Anaeromyxobacter diazotrophicus: one gene and its partner. The main gene of each other region encodes a partner of the protein of the gene in region 2 in a complex. Links are inferred from orthologs where the notes say so. Each region holds a gene or a part of one and is shown on either strand. Other genes may lie near its edges. The genes, in order: trxA and trxB.

What was found.
Region 1: the proteins of trxB (region 2) and trxA are in contact, whole or in part, in a crystal structure (PDB 1F6M), measured with the Escherichia coli proteins. The link is inferred for Anaeromyxobacter diazotrophicus from one-to-one orthologs.

Annotation. Positions count from the first base shown.
Region 1 is NZ_BJTG01000006.1:148,331-156,732, forward strand. Bases 5,415-8,319 are described here. They hold trxA (thioredoxin), read right to left. Parts: upstream 7,080-8,319; coding sequence 6,750-7,079; downstream 5,415-6,749. Other genes in these bases: mrdA (penicillin-binding protein 2), read left to right, coding at 5,415-5,554; rodA (rod shape-determining protein RodA), read left to right, coding at 5,544-6,674; HWY08_RS13645 (hypothetical protein), read left to right, coding at 7,181-7,558; HWY08_RS13650 (cytochrome C assembly family protein), read left to right, coding at 7,722-8,319. Outside these bases: HWY08_RS13610 (Maf family protein), read right to left, coding at 1-125; HWY08_RS13615 (peptidylprolyl isomerase), read right to left, coding at 149-1,720; rod shape-determining protein MreC, read left to right, coding at 1,864-2,895; HWY08_RS13625 (hypothetical protein), read left to right, coding at 2,892-3,401; more of mrdA, read left to right, coding at 3,458-5,414; more of HWY08_RS13650, read left to right, coding at 8,320-8,402. UniProt on the Escherichia coli protein: Participates in various redox reactions through the reversible oxidation of its active center dithiol to a disulfide and catalyzes dithiol-disulfide exchange reactions.
Region 2 is NZ_BJTG01000001.1:590,489-598,896, reverse strand. The notes cover bases 2,709-5,619. They hold trxB (thioredoxin-disulfide reductase), read right to left. Parts: upstream 4,681-5,619; coding sequence 3,736-4,680; downstream 2,709-3,735. Other genes in these bases: HWY08_RS02640 (HDOD domain-containing protein), read right to left, coding at 4,775-5,619; moaC (cyclic pyranopterin monophosphate synthase MoaC), read right to left, coding at 3,239-3,727; HWY08_RS02655 (TatD family hydrolase), read left to right, coding at 2,709-3,339. Also shown: HWY08_RS02665 (hypothetical protein), read right to left, coding at 1-462; ggt (gamma-glutamyltransferase), read left to right, coding at 854-2,521; more of HWY08_RS02655, read left to right, coding at 2,518-2,708; more of HWY08_RS02640, read right to left, coding at 5,620-5,650; HWY08_RS02635 (thioredoxin domain-containing protein), read left to right, coding at 5,917-6,906; ispG (flavodoxin-dependent (E)-4-hydroxy-3-methylbut-2-enyl-diphosphate synthase), read left to right, coding at 7,039-8,142; HWY08_RS02625 (plastocyanin/azurin family copper-binding protein), read right to left, coding at 8,150-8,408.

The DNA of each region.
Region 1 (8,402 bases), on a different replicon or contig from region 2:
GCGCGCGCCTCCTCGCCCGGGCGCGTGCCCTCGTCCACGTCCGCCGGGCGGACGTCGAGGGCGAGCCCGAGCCGCGCGAGCAGCTCGCGCCGGCGCGGGCTCTGCGAGGCGAGGGTGAGCGTCATCCCTTCCGCCGGCGCGACCCGCGCTAGTCCAGCTCCACCGGGGCGGCGCGGGCGGTGCCCTGCACGAAGGCCTCGTTCGTCTGCACCTTGGCCTTCTTGCGGAGGCTCTCCACCCAGGCGCGCTCCAGCTCGGACTCCCGGCGCAGCCTGAGCCGCGTCTCGACCTCGGCCTGGTGCTCGGCCAGCTTGGAGAGGTCGGCGCGCTGGCGCTCCTTCACCCGCGCCACCACCGGCCCGCCCGCGGTCTCGTACACGCGCGGCAGCACCTGCCCGGCGGCCGCCTTGACGGCGTCGGCGAAGAGCTCCGGCGCCGGCCCCAGCCTCGGCACGCTGGGCGCGCTGGAGACGGGGAAGGTGCCGGTGTCCTCCGCGACGATGGGCTGCCCGCCCAGCTTCACCTGCGCGCCCTTCGCGGGGAGCACCTCGGCGAAGCTCTTGCCGGACTGGAGCTTCTTGAGCGTCTCCTCCGCGCGCTGCCCGGCGAGCTTCTTGGCGGCCTCGGTCTCGAGGAGCTCGCGCGCGATCTCGGGCTTCGCCTCGTCGAGCGTCTCCTTCTTGGCCGGCTCGATCCCCTCGAGCTTCACGAGGTGCCAGCCGAACTCCGTGCGGACCGGCTCCGAGACCTGGCCCGGCGAGAGCTTGCCGGCGGCGTCCTCGAACGGCTTCGCCATCACGCCCGGCCCGAAGAAGCCGAGGTCGCCGCCCTGGGCCTTGGAGCCCGGGTCGTCGGAGGCCTCCTGCGCCAGCTTGCCGAAGTCCTCGCCCTTCTTCACGCGCTCCGCCAGGGCGTCGATCTTCTTCTTGGCCGCCTCCTGCGCGTCCTGCGGCGCGCCCGGCGCCACCGCCACCAGGAGGTGCCGGGCGTGCAGCCGCCGCGGCCGGTCGAAGCGGGCGGGGTGATCCTTGAAGTACTGCTCCACCTGCGCGCCGTTCTTGGCCAGGAAGGCCTTCACCTCGGCGTCGGTCACCTTCACCTCGGCGCGCGCCAGCGCGAAGGGGAAGCGGGCCAGCTCGAGCGCGAGGCGGTCGTTCTCGGCCGCCCAGGCGTCCTTCACCTCGTCCGGGGTCACCTTCGCGGTGCCGCGCAGGAGCGCCACCATCTTCTGGTAGGCGAGGTCCTTGCGCATGCGCTCCTCGAACTTCCCGGGCGAGCCGTAGGTGCTCGTCACCGCGCGCCGGTACAGCTCCATGTCGAACCGGCCCTCGCTCTGGAAGGAGGGGATGTTCTTGATGGCGTTCGAGAGCTCGTCGTCGCTCACGACGATGCCCTGCCGCTGCGCCTCCTGGTCGATGAGCTCGCGCTGGACGAGCTGGTCCATCGCCATCTGGCGGAGCCGCGTCTGGAGGAGGGCGTTCAGGTCGGGCGCGCCCTGCTGCTGGTAGATGCGGAGCAGCTGGCCGTACTGCTGGTCGAACTCGGTGGGCGAGACCGCTTCACCGTTCACCTTCGCCGCCCACGCCTGGGTGGTGCCGATGTCGCCTCCGCTGCACCCCTTCGAGCCAGGCCCGAACGAGACGACGAAGACGATGATGATGATGCCGAACAGGACGTAGGTGAGGACGCTGCGCGAGTTCGCCCTCAAGGTGTCGAGCATGGAACGGCGCTCCGGATTGTTGAACGCGGCGAAACCGCGGGTGCGGGCCGCTTTTGGAAGGTTGCACCCTAGCCGAGATCGGCTAAAATGCAAGGGTTTTTGGAACCGCGGGGGGCGGCGGACGGCCTCGCCTGGGAGCCGGAGTGGTCGGACTGCTGAAGCGTCACCGCGAGATCATCCTCGTCGTCCTGCTGCTCGTCCTGCCGCTGGGCGTGTACTTCGCGCACGCCAAGCACCCGAGCGAGCGCACGCGCCTCGACCGGGTCATCCTGGCCGTGACCGGCCCCATCGAGAAGGCCATCGGCTGGACCGTCACCGGCGCCCTCCAGGCCTGGAACGGCTACGTGGGGCTCCGCGGGGCGCACGCCCGGGCGGTGGCGCTGCAGCACGAGGTCACCGCCCTGAAGCTCGATCAGCTCGAGCTCGTCCGGACGCGGGACGAGAACGAGCGGCTGCGGCGGCTGCTCGGGTTCGCCCGCGCGGAGCCCGAGCGGCGCGTGGTGGGCGGGCGCGTCATCGGCGTGCGCCTCGATCCCAAGGGGCTGCAGCTCCTCACCCTCGACCGCGGCGCGCGCGACGGCGTGGCGCGGATGATGCCGGTGGTGGTGGCGCACGGAGTGGTGGGCCGCGTCCACGCCGTCACCGACACCACCGCCGACGTGCTGCTCCTGTCCGACCGCAACAGCTCGATCGCGGTGCGCGTCGACCGCTCGCGCGCCCGCGCCAACGTGCGCGGGACCGGCGCGCCGGACGCCTGCCGCCTCGAGTACGCGCTGCGGTCCGACGACATCCAGGACGGCGACGCGCTCGTCACCTCGGGCACGGACGGCGTCTTCCCGCGCGGCCTGCCGGTGGGACGGATCACCTCGCTGAAGCGCAGCGGGCAGGGGCTCTACCAGCGCGCGGACGTGGCGCCGGCGGTCGACATCACCAAGGTCGAGGAGGCGCTGGTCATCACCTCCTTCGACGCCCACCTCGACGAGGCGCCGCTCGCGGCCGCCGCGCCGGCGCCCGCGCCCGCGAGCGCGCCGACGCCCGCGCCGCGGCGGCCGGCCGCCGCCAAGCCGGCGCCCCCGCCCGCCGCCCCGGCGCCGGCCGCGCCCGAGGAGGACGACGCGCCCGCGGAGGCGCCGCCCGCGCCCGGCGCGACCGCCGCGGTGGAGGTGAGCCCGTGAGGCCCGTCGCCGCGTTCGCGGCCGCGCTGCTGCTCGTCTCGGTGCAGGCCGCGCTCCTTCGATACGTCGGCGGGGGCGCCTTCTCGCTCTCGCTGGCGCTCCCGGTCGTGGTCTACCTCGGGCTGTCGGCCGGCAACGTCGACGGCGCGGTGGGCGCGGCTGCGGTGGGGTACGTCCTCGACCTCACGGCGGGCGGGCCCAAGGGGCTCATGACGTTCCTCGCGGTGGCGCTCTTCCTCGGCAGCCGGCTCGCCGGCGCGGCGCTCTCCATCCACGGCAAGAGCGGCTTCGCGGCGCTCTCCGCGGTGGGCGTGTTCCTGTTCGGCCTGGGCGCGCTGCTCCTCACCCGCGCCGTCTCGCCGGTCGAGACCGCGCCGGGGCTCCGCCTGCTCGGCCGCGTGCTGGTCGACGCGCTCCTCACCGGGGCCCTCTCCCCGCTCGTCCTCCTCGGGATGCGGCGCCTCGACGGCCTGTTCGCGCGCGAGGAGCCTGGCCTCCTGCGATGAGCCGGGTCCCCGGAGAATCGCCGGCCGCCGCCCGTTGTTGGAGAGCCTGACTCGAGATGGTCCGCGTCCCCACCGCCACCGCCCCCAACACCTCGCAGGCCGAGCTCCGGCCGCGCACCGCGCTCATGACGGTGGTGGCGTCGCTCGCCTTCCTGGTGCTAGCCGTCCGCCTGTACCAGCTCCAGATCCTGCGCGGCGACCAGTACAAGGAGCGCGCCGACGAGAACTTCGTGAAGGAGCTGCGCGTCCCCGCCGACCGCGGCTTCATCCTCGACCGCAACCACAAGGTGCTGGTCGACTCGCGCCCCTCGTACGACGTCACCCTCACGCCCTACTTCTGCGGCAAGCAGTGCGACGAGCTCCTGGGCCAGCTCGGGAAGCTCCTCTCGCTGTCCGACGAGGAGCTCGAGCGCGCCCAGCAGCGCCTCCACGCCGCGCGCGGCCTGGAGCGCTTCCGCCCGTTCACCGTGAAGGTGGACATCGCGCGAGAGGAGCTCGACATCGTCGAGGCGAACCGCGTGCCCGGCGCGCTCTCCGGGGTCGACGTCATCCCCGCCCCGCACCGCAGCTACCGCTACGGCCCCTGGGCCGGCCACCTCTTCGGCTACATGAACGAGATCGGGGCCGAGGAGCTCAAGCGCGCCAACGCCGACATCGAGAAGCGCAACGACGGCGAGCTCCTCTACCAGCTCGGGGACTACGTCGGCCGCCGCGGCCTGGAGCGGCGCTGGGAGTCCACCCTGCGCGGCCTCGACGGGCGGCGGCGGGTGGTGGTGGACGCGAAGGGCAACGCCAAGGGCGGCGATCTCGAGGAGCTCATCCCGGAGGACCAGCGCTTCGAGGCCTCGCGGCCCGGGCGGAACCTCGTCCTCTCCATCGACTGGCGTCTCCAGGAGTTCGCCGAGAAGATGTTCCCGGCCACCGCCGGCTCGGTCCTCGCGATGGACGCGCGCACCGGGTTCCTGCTGGCGCTCGTCGACCGCCCCTCGCCCGATCCGAACAAGCTCTCCGGCCGCATCAGCCGGTCCGAGCTCAAGGCCATCCGCGACGACCCGCTCCGCCCCGAGCTGTTCCGCGCCATCCAGGAGCACTACCACCCGGGGTCGACGTTCAAGGTCGTGACCTCGATCGCCGCCCTGGAGGAGGGCGCGCTCAAGCCGGGCGGCACCATCAACTGCCCCGGGCACTACACGCTCGGCGGCCACCGCTGGCGCTGCGACAAGGAGAAGGGGCACGGGAACGTCGACCTCGAGCACGCGCTCGGCGCCTCCTGCGACGTCTTCTACTACGCGCTGGGCGACCGGCTCGGCACCGACGCCATCGCGAAGTGGGCGCACCTGCTGGGCCTCGGCAGCCCGACCGGCTTCGACCTGGGCGGCGAGATCTCCGGCGTCATGCCGGACGAGGCGTGGCACGACCGCCACCTCGCCGGCGGCTACCAGCACGGCATGTCGCTCAACATCGCCATTGGCCAGGGCGACGTGAACGTGACCCCAATGCAGCAGGTGGTGCTCTACGGCGCGCTCGCGACCGGCAAGGTGTGGAAGCCGCAGGTCGTGCAGCGGATCGAGGACCCGGGCGGCGAGACCGTCCAGGAGTTCGGGCCGGTGGTGAAGGGACAGCTCCCCATCAAGCCCGAGACGCGGGCGGCCGTGCTGAAGGGCATGGAGGCGACCGTCAACGAGCCGTTCGGCACCGGCTACGGCTCGCGCCTCAAGGACGTCGTGGTGGACGGCAAGCCGGTGCTGATGGCCGGCAAGACCGGCACCGCCCAGGTGGTGAAGCTGGGGGCGAAGCGGCTCAAGGCCTCGCAGGTCACCTACTTCGAGCGCGACCACGCCTGGTTCGCCTCGTTCGCGCCGGCGGACGACCCCGAGCTGGTGGTGGTGGTGCTGAACGAGCACTCCGGCTTCGGCGCGTCGAACGCGGCCCCGACCGCGGCCGCCGTCATGCGCTACTACTTCCAGCTGAAGCGGACCGACGCCCTGGAGCGCGCGGGCGTCCAGCTCGGCCCGCCGCCGCCGCCCGGCCTCGAGGTGCCGGGCGCGAAGCCGGCCGCCGCGCCGGTCCGGACCGGGGCGCCGGGCGCCCCCACCATCGAGGCGCCGGCCACCGTGCCGGCCGCCGTCCAGGGGGAGAAGCGTGGCGCTTGACCTGTCCTTGCCGCGCGCCGGGGTGCCGTCGCAGCGGCGCGCCTTCACGCACTACCCGTGGCACGTGGCCTTCCTCGTGCTCGGCATCGCCGCGCTCGGCGTCTGGAACCTCGCCTCGGCCTCGCGCAGCGCGCACGCGCCGGTCTGGATCTCGCAGCTCTCCTGGATGGGCGCCGGCGCCGCCGTCGCGCTCGCCCTCGGGCTCGTCGACTACCGCCGCTTCATGCGCGGCGCGTACGTCTTCTACGCCGTCGTGGTGCTCCTGCTCGTGGCGACCGCGCTCAAGGGGCGCGTGGTCATGGGCGCCCGCCGCTGGCTCGCCATCGGCCCGATGAACCTCCAGCCCTCGGAGCTGGCCAAGATCGCGGTCATGGTGGCGCTGGCGCGCTGGTTCCACATGGACGCCGCCAAGCGCAAGGACGGCTACGGCCTGTTCGGCCTCGTCGTCCCGGGCGTCATCACCCTGGTGCCGGCGCTGCTCATCCTGAAGCAGCCCGACCTCGGGACGGCCCTCATCGTGGTGGCGGTGGGCGCGACCATGATCCTGTTCGCGAAGGTGCGCTGGCAGACCCTGGTGGCGGTGGGCGCGGTGGTGGTGGTGGGCGCGGTCTTCGCGTACCCGCACCTCAAGCCGTACCAGAAGAAGCGCGTCGAGACCTTCCTCAACCCGGAGGGCGACGTCCTCGGCGCCGGGTACCACGCGACGCAGTCGATGATCGCGGTCGGCTCGGGGCAGGCGCTCGGCAAGGGCTGGGCGCAGGGGACGCAGACCCTGCTCTCGTTCCTGCCCGAGCAGCACACCGACTTCATCTTCTCGGTGTGGGCCGAGGAGCACGGGTTCGTCGGCTGCCTGCTCCTGCTCGCGCTCTACTACGCGCTCGTGGTGTCGGCGCTGGGCATCGCCGGCAACGCCCGCGACCGCTTCGGCCACTTCCTGGCGGTGGGGGTGACGGCGATGCTCTTCTGGCACGCCTTCATCAACATGGGGATGGTGACCGGCGTCATGCCGGTGGTGGGCGTCACGCTCCCGCTCATGAGCTACGGCGGCTCGTCGGTGATGGCCGTGCTCATCGGCATCGGCCTGCTCAACAACGTCGCGAGCCGGCGCTTCGTGAACTGAAACGCCCGCCGGCGGAGGCGCGGGCGGGCGTTCCTGCTGAGGGGGGGGCCGCGCGCCGGCGGGCGCGCTCGACGGTCAGACGACCTTCTTCACCGCGTCGACGAGCTTCGCCTTGGGCACGGCGCCGATGATGGTGTCCACCACCCGGCCGCCCTTGAACACGAGCAGGGTGGGGATGGAGCGGATGCCGTACTTCTGCGGCACCTGCTGGTGGTGGTCGATGTCGAGCTTCGCCACCTTGAGCTTGCCCTTGTACTCCTTCGCCAGCTCCTCCACGGCCGGGGCGATGGCCTTGCAGGGGCCGCACCAGGTCGCCCAGAAGTCGACCAGCACGGGGGTGTCGCTCTTCAGCACTTCCTGATCGAAGGTGCCGTCCTCGAGGGTGACCACGTCATTCGATGCCATGCGGCTTTGTTTAGCGGACGCGCGACGGGGTGGCAAGCGGCGCGGCGAGCGTGCTAACCTCGCGGGCTCACGCGGTGTTTCGTCGCACTTGGGCCGATCGCATGGCGGGTCTCCTCTTCGTGAGTCAGGCGATGCTCGAGGCCTGGTCCGGGCAGGGGCGGATCGCGTTCGCCGGCCAGACCATGAGCCTGCGCGCGGGGCCGGGCTCCGGGCGCGCGTACGCGCTCGATCCGGCGGTGCGCTTCCTGCGGGTCGTCGGCGCCGAGTGCGACCCGCACGGGCTGGTGGCCAAGGTGAAGACCGACGCGCAGCTGCGCGCGCTCGGCGGCCAGCGGATGGGCGACTCGGTCCTCCTGGGAGACGTCGCCTACGAGGTCGAGCCGGGCTTCCTCGCGGCGGCGAGCGCGCCGCCCGCGGCCCCGGAGCAGCGCGACCCGGCGGCGGTCCTGGCGCGGTTCCTCTCGGAGAATCTCTCGTGACCGTCCGGTGTTACTGTGAGCGCGCGCGGAGCTCGTCCCGCGCCGCCGGCGCGGGCGCGAGGGCGCGCCGCGGGGGTGCTGGTGCCGAAAGGGTTGCGCCCGCCGGGCTGGCTGACGTAAGGCCGTGCGCCGGCTCGACGTCGCGAGGGGGAAGGCCACGCCGATGAGCATCCACGTCCTGAGGCTCGCCGCCGCGCTCTACGCCGCCGGCGCCGCGGCCTACATCCTCTTCTTCGCGCGCCCGCGCCACCTCCGGGCCGCCAGCACCGGCTACGCGCTCGTCGCGGTCGCGTTCGCGGTGCACGCCGTCTCGATCGGCCTCGCCTGCGGCGAGTTCGGCGGGAGGGAGTTCTTCAACCTGCGCGGCGGCTTCGGCCTCCTCGGCTGGCTCGCCGCCGGCGCCTTCCTGCTCCTGCAGCGCTTCTGGCGGCTGCCGTCGGTGGGGGCGTTCATCACGCCGCTCGTGCTCATGTCGGTGCTGCCCGGGGTCTTCGGGCTCGGTCCCAACGCGCGCGGGCCCGTGCCGGCGATCATCCGGCTGCCGTCGCTCAAGGTGCACATCTTCAGCGCCGCCGGCGGCGTGGTCCTGTTCGCCTTCGCCTTCGCGGTGGCGCTCATGTACCTGCTCCAGGAGCGCGAGGTGAAGGGCAAGCGGTTCGGGGCGCTCTTCTCGCGCCTCCCGTCGCTCGACGCGCTCGACCGCCTCAACCAGCGGCTGGTCCGCGGCGGGTTCGCGGTCTACTCGGTCGCGCTCGTCACCGGCGCCCTGGTGGCGAAGAACGCGTGGGGCAGCTTCTGGACCTGGGACCCGCAGCAGGTCGCGGCGCTGGTGGTGTGGCTGCTC
Region 2 (8,408 bases):
CGTCCGGAGCTGCTGCAGGAAGGCGCCGGCGCGGGCGGCGGTGCGCTCGTTGCCGTCGTGGTCCTCGACCTCGGCGCCGCCGTCGCCCTGGGCGGTGGAGGCGGCGGTGAGCGCCGAGTCGGTGAGCGGGTCGACGTGGGTCTCCCCGGCGTCCTCCGTGATCGCGTGGAGCTGGTGCTCGCCCCCGCCGTCGCTCCAGTCGGCCTGGAGCCGGTACGGCGGGGTGAGGCCGGTCACGTCGAACGAGAAGCTCCCGTCGCCGGAGGCGGTGACGGTCTTCTGCTGCTGCGCCGTGGACGAGTCCTTCAGGGTCAACCTGGCGCCGCCGAGCGGCGCCTCGGCGGCGGCGACGCCCGAGAGCGTCGACGCGGTCGAGGCGTTGCCTCCGCTCGAGCCACAGCCCGCCAGGGCGAGACCCACGACGACGCTCGCCAGCACGGTCCTGCTCGTTCTCTGCTTCACGGCTCCTCCTTCTGCTCGGGTGAGCGGCCGGGGCTTCCGGCGGGCTCTGCGCCCGCCTGCGCGCGCCCGGGAGGGGGATCCGGGTCACGCTCTACCTCGGCCGACGACCGTCCCATGAACAGGGGACAGCCTGCCGAGCGGCTTATCTCCAGACGGATAGCCGGGTCAAGCCGGACATGGGCGGAACCAGGGCACATTTCACGACAACCTGGCTCGAGGTGCGAGACCGTGAAGGTGCCCGTTGAAACGGTAACTTTCGCTTTTGGGCCCCACGAGGTTCATTCCTTCGAGGGATCAGTTGCTGGTCCTCCACCCTCAGAAAATCCGGGGCTGAGGGGGTCAGGACCGACGGGCGGAGGCGTCGCCTGCGCGGCCGAAGTAGAAGGGCGCCATGCCTGGGCTCGCCTCCCTCCTCTCGATCGCGCTCTCGACCCTCGCCGTCTCCGGCGGGGGCGCCGTCGCCGCCTCGCACCCGCTCGCCAGCGAGGCGGGGGCGCAGGTGCTCCGGCGCGGCGGGAACGCGGTGGACGCGGCGGTGGCGGCGGCGTTCGCGCTGTCGGTCGTCGAGCCGCAGAGCTCCGGGCTCGGCGGCGGCGGGTTCGCGCTGGTGTGGCTGGCGCGCGAGCGGCGCGCCTATGCGCTCGACTTCCGCGAGGTCGCGCCGGCGGCGGCCACCGCCGACCTCTTCAGCCGCCCCGGCGCCCCGCCCCGCGCCTCGCTCGACGGTGCGCTCGCGGTGGCGGTGCCGGGGGCGGTGAAGGGCTACGCCGAGCTGGCCCGCCGCTTCGGGACGAAGCCGCTGGCGAGGCTGGTCGAGCCGGCGGCGCGGCTCGCCGAGCGCGGGTTCCGCGCCGGCCACGTCTACGCCACCCGGGTCGAGGAGCGCCTCGCGTGCCTGCGCGCGGACGCGGGCGCCGCCCGCGAGTTCCTGGTCCAGCCGGACGAGGGCGGGGCGCGCGTGGCGCCGGCGCCGGGCGCGCGCGTCTGGCGCCGGGACCTGGCCCGGACGCTGCGGCTCCTGGGGAAGGACCCCGACGCGTTCTACCGCGGGCCGCTGGCGCGCCGGATCGCGGACGCGGTGCGGGCGCGCGGCGGGATCCTCTCCGAGCAGGACCTCGCCCGCTACCGCGTGCGCGAGCGCGCGCCGCTCGAGGGCGCGTACCGGGGACACCGCATCCTCACCATGCCGCTGCCCTCGGCCGGGGGGGCGCTCCTCCTCGGCCTCGTCGGCGCGCTCGAGCCGGAGGACCCGCGCGCCGGCGGCTACCGCCCCGAGCGGTTCCTGCACGTCATGATCGAGGCGGAGAAGCGGCTCTACGCGCGCCGCGGCGCGCTCCTCGGCGATCCGGAGCAGGTGCCCGGCGCCGCCGCCGCGGCCGCCGAGATGGCGAGCCCGGCCTTCGCCGCCGCGCTCCACGCCGCCATCGGGGAGCGCGCCACGCCGGCCGCTGAGGTGACGGTCGATCGCGAGCGCGGCGAGACGAGCCACCTCTCGGTCGTGGACGGGGAGGGGAACGCGGTCGCGCTCACGACCACCGTCAACTACTACTTCGGGAGCTGCCTGGTCGTGCCGGGGACGGGGCTGCTCATGAACGACGAGATGGACGACTTCGACAGCGCGCCGGGGACCCCCAACGCTTACGGCCTGGTCGGCCGGGGCCCGAACGCGATCGCGCCCGGGAAGATCCCGCTCTCCTCCATGACCCCCACGCTCGTGCTCGACGGGCGGGGGCAGGTGGCGCTGGCGGTGGGCGCGGCCGGTGGCGCGCGCATCCCGACCGCGGTGGCGCAGGCCATCCTGCACGTGGTGGACGACGGGATGCGCCTCGACGAGGCGCTGGCGGCGCCGCGGCTGCACCACCAGCACACGCCCGACGTGGTGCAGGTGGAGCCGAACGGGCTCGAGGCCGCCACCGCGCACGCGCTGGCGGCGCGCGGCCACCAGCTCTCGTTCGCGCCCTCGCGCTGGCCCAACGCCCAGGCGGCCGGCCGCGGCCCCGGCGGCCTCTTCGAGGCCGCCTGCGATCCGCGGTACGAGGGCGCCCCGGCGGTGCCGTGAGCTGGTTCGACGCCGAGCTGCACCCGGTGGCGCTCCGGCGCGGCGACCTCGAGGACCTCGCCTTCTTCGGGGTGGCCGGCGCGCTCGCCGCCGCCGGGGACGCGGGCGTGCCGGCGACCGGCGCGGCGCTGCGGCGCGCCTGGGACGCGCTCGCGCCGGGCGCGCTGCGGCGGCTGCGCCGGGCCGGGATCGCCGGGTACGCGGCGCTCGGGCTGCACCCGCGCCGCATCCCCTGGCGCGGCCTGGAGGCGCTCCTCGCCGAGCTGCCCGACTACCTGGGCCGGCGGCACGTCCTGGCGGTGGGCGCCATCGGGCTGGAGGAGGGCGGCCCGCGCGAGGAGGCGCTGTTCGTGCGCCAGCTGGAGCTCGCGCGCGAGCTGCGCCGCCCGGTGGTGGTGCACACGCCGTGGCGGGACAAGGAGCGCGTGACCCGGCGGGCGCTGGCGCTGCTGCGCGAGCACGAGCTCGACCCCGCGCGCGTGCTGGTCCAGCGCGCCGACGCCCGCACGGTGAGGATGATCCGCGCCTGCGGCTACGCGGCGGGGCTGTCGCTCTCGGCCGGCGCGGGCGACGCGCTCGACGAGGCGGTGCGGCTCGTGGCCTCGCTCGGGCCGGACGGGATCGCGCTCGGCTCCGGCGCCGGGGAGGGCGCGGGGGATCTGCTGGCGCTGCCGCGGGCGGCGGGGCGGCTCGCCAAGGCGGGCCTCTCGCCGGCGGTCATCCGGCGCGTGTGCGGCGCGAACGCGCGGGCGCTGCTGGGGCTCGCGCCGGAGCCGGCCGCCGCCAGTGCCCGGACCGGCCGCCCTTCTTCTCGATGAGCTCGAGCGCCTCGATGCGCATGCCGCGCTCGTACCGCTTCAGCATGTCGTAGACGGTGAGGCAGGCGGCCGAGACGGCCGAGAGCGCCTCCATCTCGACCCCGGTGCGGTCGGTGGTGCGGACCGTGGCCGTCACCTCGACGCCGCGCGGCCGCGGCACCGCCAGGACGTCCACCCCGGTGAGCGCGATGGGGTGGCACAGCGGCACGAGCTCGGGCGTCTTCTTCGCCGCCAGGATGCCGGCCAGCCGCGCCGCGGCCAGCACGTCCCCCTTCTCGGACTCGCCGCGGCGGACGATGCCGACCGTCGCCGGGGCCATGGCGACGAAGCCGCGGGCCACCGCGACCCGCTCGGTGCGCTCCTTGTCGCCGACGTCGATCATCTTCATGGCGCGGGTCAGTCCCAGTTCTCGGTGGCGTGCTCGCCGAGGAACCGCTCGGCGTCGATGGCGGCCACGCAGCCCGAGCCGGCGGCGCTCACCGCCTGGCGGTAGCTGGGGTCGGCCACGTCGCCGGCGGCGAAGACGCCCTTCACGCTGGTGGCCGAGGAGGGCGCGCGCGTCTTGAGGTAGCCCACCTCGTTCATCTCGAGCTGCCCCTTGAAGACGGCGGTGTTCGGCTCGTGCCCGATGCCCATGAAGAGCCCGCTCACCGGCAGGACGCGGGTGGCGCCGTCGGTGGTGCTCCGGAGCTTGAGCCCGGTGACGGTCTTCCCGTCGCCGAGCACCTCGTCCACCACGCTGTTCCAGGCGTATTCGATCTTGGGGTTCGCGCGGGCGCGGTCCTGCATGATCTTCGAGGCCCGCAGCTCGCCGCGCCGGTGGACGATCGTCACCTTCGTGGCGAACTTGGTGAGGAAGGTCGCCTCCTCGACGGCGGTGTCCCCGCCGCCCACCACCGCCAGCTCGACGCCGCGGAAGAAGAAGCCGTCGCAGGTGGCGCAAGCCGAGACGCCCTTGCCGCGGTACGCCTGCTCGCTGGCGATGCCGAGCCACTTGGCCGACGCGCCGGTGGCCACGATCACGGCGTCGGCGGTGAAGAGCTGGTCGTCCTGCCAGAGCTGGAACGGGCGGCGCGACAGGTCGACCCGGGTGATCTCGCCGAGCACGAAGCGCGTGCCGAAGCGCTCCGCCTGGCGCCGCATCTTCTCCATGAGCTCGGGGCCGAGGATGCCCGCCGGGAAGCCCGGGTAGTTGTCGACGTCGGTGGTGATGGTGAGCTGCCCGCCCGGCTGCAGCCCCTCGAACACGAGCGGCGAGAGGCTGGCGCGCGAGGCGTAGAGGGCGGCGGTGTAGCCGGCCGGACCGGCTCCGATGACGACGAGGCGCTCGTGCTGGGCCATCTCTCCCCCGGGGTGGAAGGTGCCCGGTCTGTTTAGCCCGTCCCCCGGCGCTTGTCATGCGCGCGCGGCGCCGCGGCGCCGTCGCCGCGCGCGATCACGCCGCGGGGGCGACGCCGCCCAGGGCCCCCAGGATCTCGCTCGCCTCGACCCGCGCCGCGGCCAGGGCCGGGGCGTCCAGCCCGAGCGCGGCGCACGCCTGCTCCCGCAGCTCCGGGCCGTTCTGGTCGAGGCCGCCCTGGACGCCCGCGGGCTCCATGCCGGCGCCCTGGTCGGCGGCGAGCGCCTCCGCCACGATGAGCGCGGCGTGGAGCGGGTCGGGCCGGCCGCCCACCGCGAGCTGGTGGTGGGTCGCGGCGAGCTGCTGGACCTCGGCCGGCAGGCCCCACAGCCGCGTCACGAGGCCGGACGCCTCCTCGTGCAGGTCGTGGAGCGCCGGGCCGAGCGCGTCGAACGGCACCACGCCGCCGCGAGGCTCGTCGGAGAGCGCGAGCAGGCAGGCGGCGAGCCCCACGTCGTGGAGCAGCCCGCACAGGAAGGCGTAGTCGGCGTCGAGGCCGGTGCGGCGGCAGAGCGCGCGCAGCAGGTAGGCGGTGGCGGTGCTGTGGCGCGACAGCCGCTCCATGGCGTCGCCGTACCCGGGCGCGCGGAACACGCGCATGCTCACGGCCGCCTCGAGGACGAGGTCGCGCAGCGTCTTCAGGCCCAGCCGGACCCCCGCCTGGCGCAACGAGAGGATGGGCGAGCGGGGCGCGTACATCGCCGACTGCGCGATGGAGAGCACCTTGGCGGCGAGGAGCGGATCCTTCTCCAGCACCGCGCCCACCTGGGCGAAGCTCACCTCGGGGCGCTGCGAGAGCTCCATGATCTCGAGCGCCACCTGCGGCAGCCTGGGGGGCTGGTAGGTGGGTGAAGCGAACAGGCGCAGGAGCCGGACGTGCACCGCCGATCTGTCGCAGCTGGACGCGGTCATCGCTCTCCTCGGGCCATCCCCCTCGCCAAGCGAGGAGCGTGCCACCTCCGCGCGCGCGCGGGCGGCTCGCGGCGCAGCGCTGGCCGGGGGGTCGCGGCGCCCCCGGGGTCGCGCGGGCCCGAGCGCGCGCCGGCGCGCGGGGCGCGCTCCGCCGGAAAAGCCCGAGGGCGCGCGGGCTTCGGCCCGGAAATGGATTGACGGTCCGGGTGTTCCTCGACAGAATCCCGCGCCTCGCATCGCGCGGTCCACCTGTCCACGGGAGCACCATGAAACGCTTCGTCCTCGGCCTCTTCACGCTCACCCTGGCGGTGGCCTGCCAGAAGCCCACCACCACCGAGGCCAAGACCGCCGCGGGCGGCGACTCCGGCGCGCCGGTCGCGAAGTGGACCGGCGGCAGCATCAGCGCCGCCGAGCTCGACGCGCAGATGTTCGACCAGCGCAAGCAGGCGCTGGACCAGATGCTGGTGCGCAAGCTCGTCGAGCAGAAGGCGAAGGCGGAGAACCTCACCCCCGAGGCGCTCTGGAAGCGCGAGGTGACGGACAAGGTCAAGAAGCCGACCGACGCCGACATGAAGCAGTTCTACGACGAGCAGTCGAAGCGCCAGCCGCTGCCGCCCTTCGAGCAGGTGAAGGAGCAGATCGCCCAGTACATGGAACGGCCCGCCCTGCAGGCCGCGCAGACCGCCTACGTCGACCAGCTCAAGAAGGAGCTCAAGGTCGAGGTGAACCTGAAGCCGCCGCGCGTCGAGGTCGCCGCCGAGGGCCCGTCGAAGGGGCCGGCCAGCGCGCCCGTCACCATCGTCGAGTTCTCCGACTTCGAGTGCCCGTACTGCTCCAAGGCCGAGGACACGGTGAAGCAGGTGATGAAGGCCTACGACGGCAAGATCCGCCTCGTGTACCGCGACTTCCCGCTCCCCTTCCACCCGCACGCCGAGAAGGCCGCCGAGGCGGCGCAGTGCGCGGCCGACCAGGGGAAGTACTGGGAGATGCACGAGAAGCTCTTCGCGAACCAGCAGAAGCTCGAGGCCCCGGCGCTCAAGGGCTACGCGAAGGACCTCGGCCTCGACCAGGCCAAGTTCGACAAGTGCCTCGACGGCGGCGACAAGGCCAAGGTGGTCGAGGCGAACAAGGCGGCCGGGTCCAAGGTGGGGGTGACCGGCACGCCGGCCTTCTTCATCAACGGCTACCAGCTCACCGGCGCGCAGCCGTTCGAGGAGTTCAAGAACCTCATCGACCAGGAGCTGGCGAAGCGGTAGCCGGCGAGGGCGGGGGGCCCTGCCCCCTCCGCGGCCGGCCGCTCGGGTTGGCATCGCCCCGGCGATCGCGTTAACAGGAAGGGCCCGCCGCGCAGCCGCGGCGGGCTCTTCGCTTTTCGGGGGACGGCACGCATGGGCGCCTACGACCACCAGGGGATCTCGGCCATCTCGCCGCGCCGCAAGACGCGGCCGGTCCGGGTCGGCGGGGTGCAGGTGGGCGGCGGCGCCCCCATCTCGGTCCAGTCGATGACCACCACCGACACGACCGACGTGGCGGGGACGCTGGCGCAGATCCGGGCGCTCGCCGACGCGGGCGCCGACATCGTGCGGCTGGCCGTGCCGGACCGGGACGCGGCGGCGGCGCTGCGCGAGATCGTGCGCGGCACGCCCGTGCCGCTCGTGGCCGACATCCACTTCGACTACCGGCTGGCGCTGGCGGCGCTCGAGGCCGGCATGCACTGCATCCGCCTCAACCCGGGCAACATCGGCTCGCGCGAGCGCGTCCGCGAGGTCGTGAAGGCGGCGCGCGAGCGGCAGGTCCCCATCCGCATCGGCGTCAACGCCGGCTCGCTCGAGGACGACATCGTCGCGAAGCACGGCTGGCCCACCGCCGAGGGCATGGTGGAGAGCGCCGCCCGCCACATCCAGTTCCTGGAGGACGAGGGGTACCGCGAGATCAAGGTGTCCCTGAAGGCGCACGACATCGCCATGACGGTGCAGGCCAACCGCCTCTTCGCCGAGCGCTTCGAGTACCCGCTCCACCTCGGCATCACCGAGGCGGGCACGCTGCTCTCGGGCGCCGTGAAGAGCGCCGCCGGCCTCGGCATCCTGCTCGCCGGCGGGATCGGCGACACCCTCCGCGTCTCGCTCGCGGCCGACCCGGTGGAGGAGCCCAGGGTGGCCCGGGTCCTCCTCAAGTCGCTCGGGCTCAAGTTCGGGGGCGCCAGCCTCACCGCCTGCCCCACCTGCGGCCGCTGCTCGGTGGGGATGATCCCCATCGCCGAGCGGGTCGAGCAGCGCCTCGGCCAGCTCAAGGGCGAGGTGAACGTGGCGGTCATGGGGTGCGAGGTGAACGGCCCCGGCGAGGCGAGCGCCGCCGACGTCGGCGTCGCCTATGGCCACAACGGCGTCGGGCTCCTCTTCAAGGCCGGCAAGATCGTGAAGCGCATGAAGGCCGAGGAGCTCGAGGACGCGCTGGTCGAGGAGGCCACCCGCATCGCCAACGAGCGGAAGTAGCCCGCGCTCAGTAGCCGCCCGGGCTCGGCGGCATGGTGGGGGCGGGGGTCGTGGTCGGCGTCACCGGCGCCGTGCCGGCCGGTCCGATGGTGAGCTGCACCTTGGCCGCGTCCACCATCATCGCGCCGTGCACCCGGCAGAAGTAGGGGATGACCGTGCCGGTGGCGGCGCTGGCGGGGAGGGTGAAGCTCCGCGTCCCGGTGAAGATCCCGGTGTCGAAGGAGATCCCGGCCACGCTGCCCGGCACGTAGGCGCCCGCCGTCGCC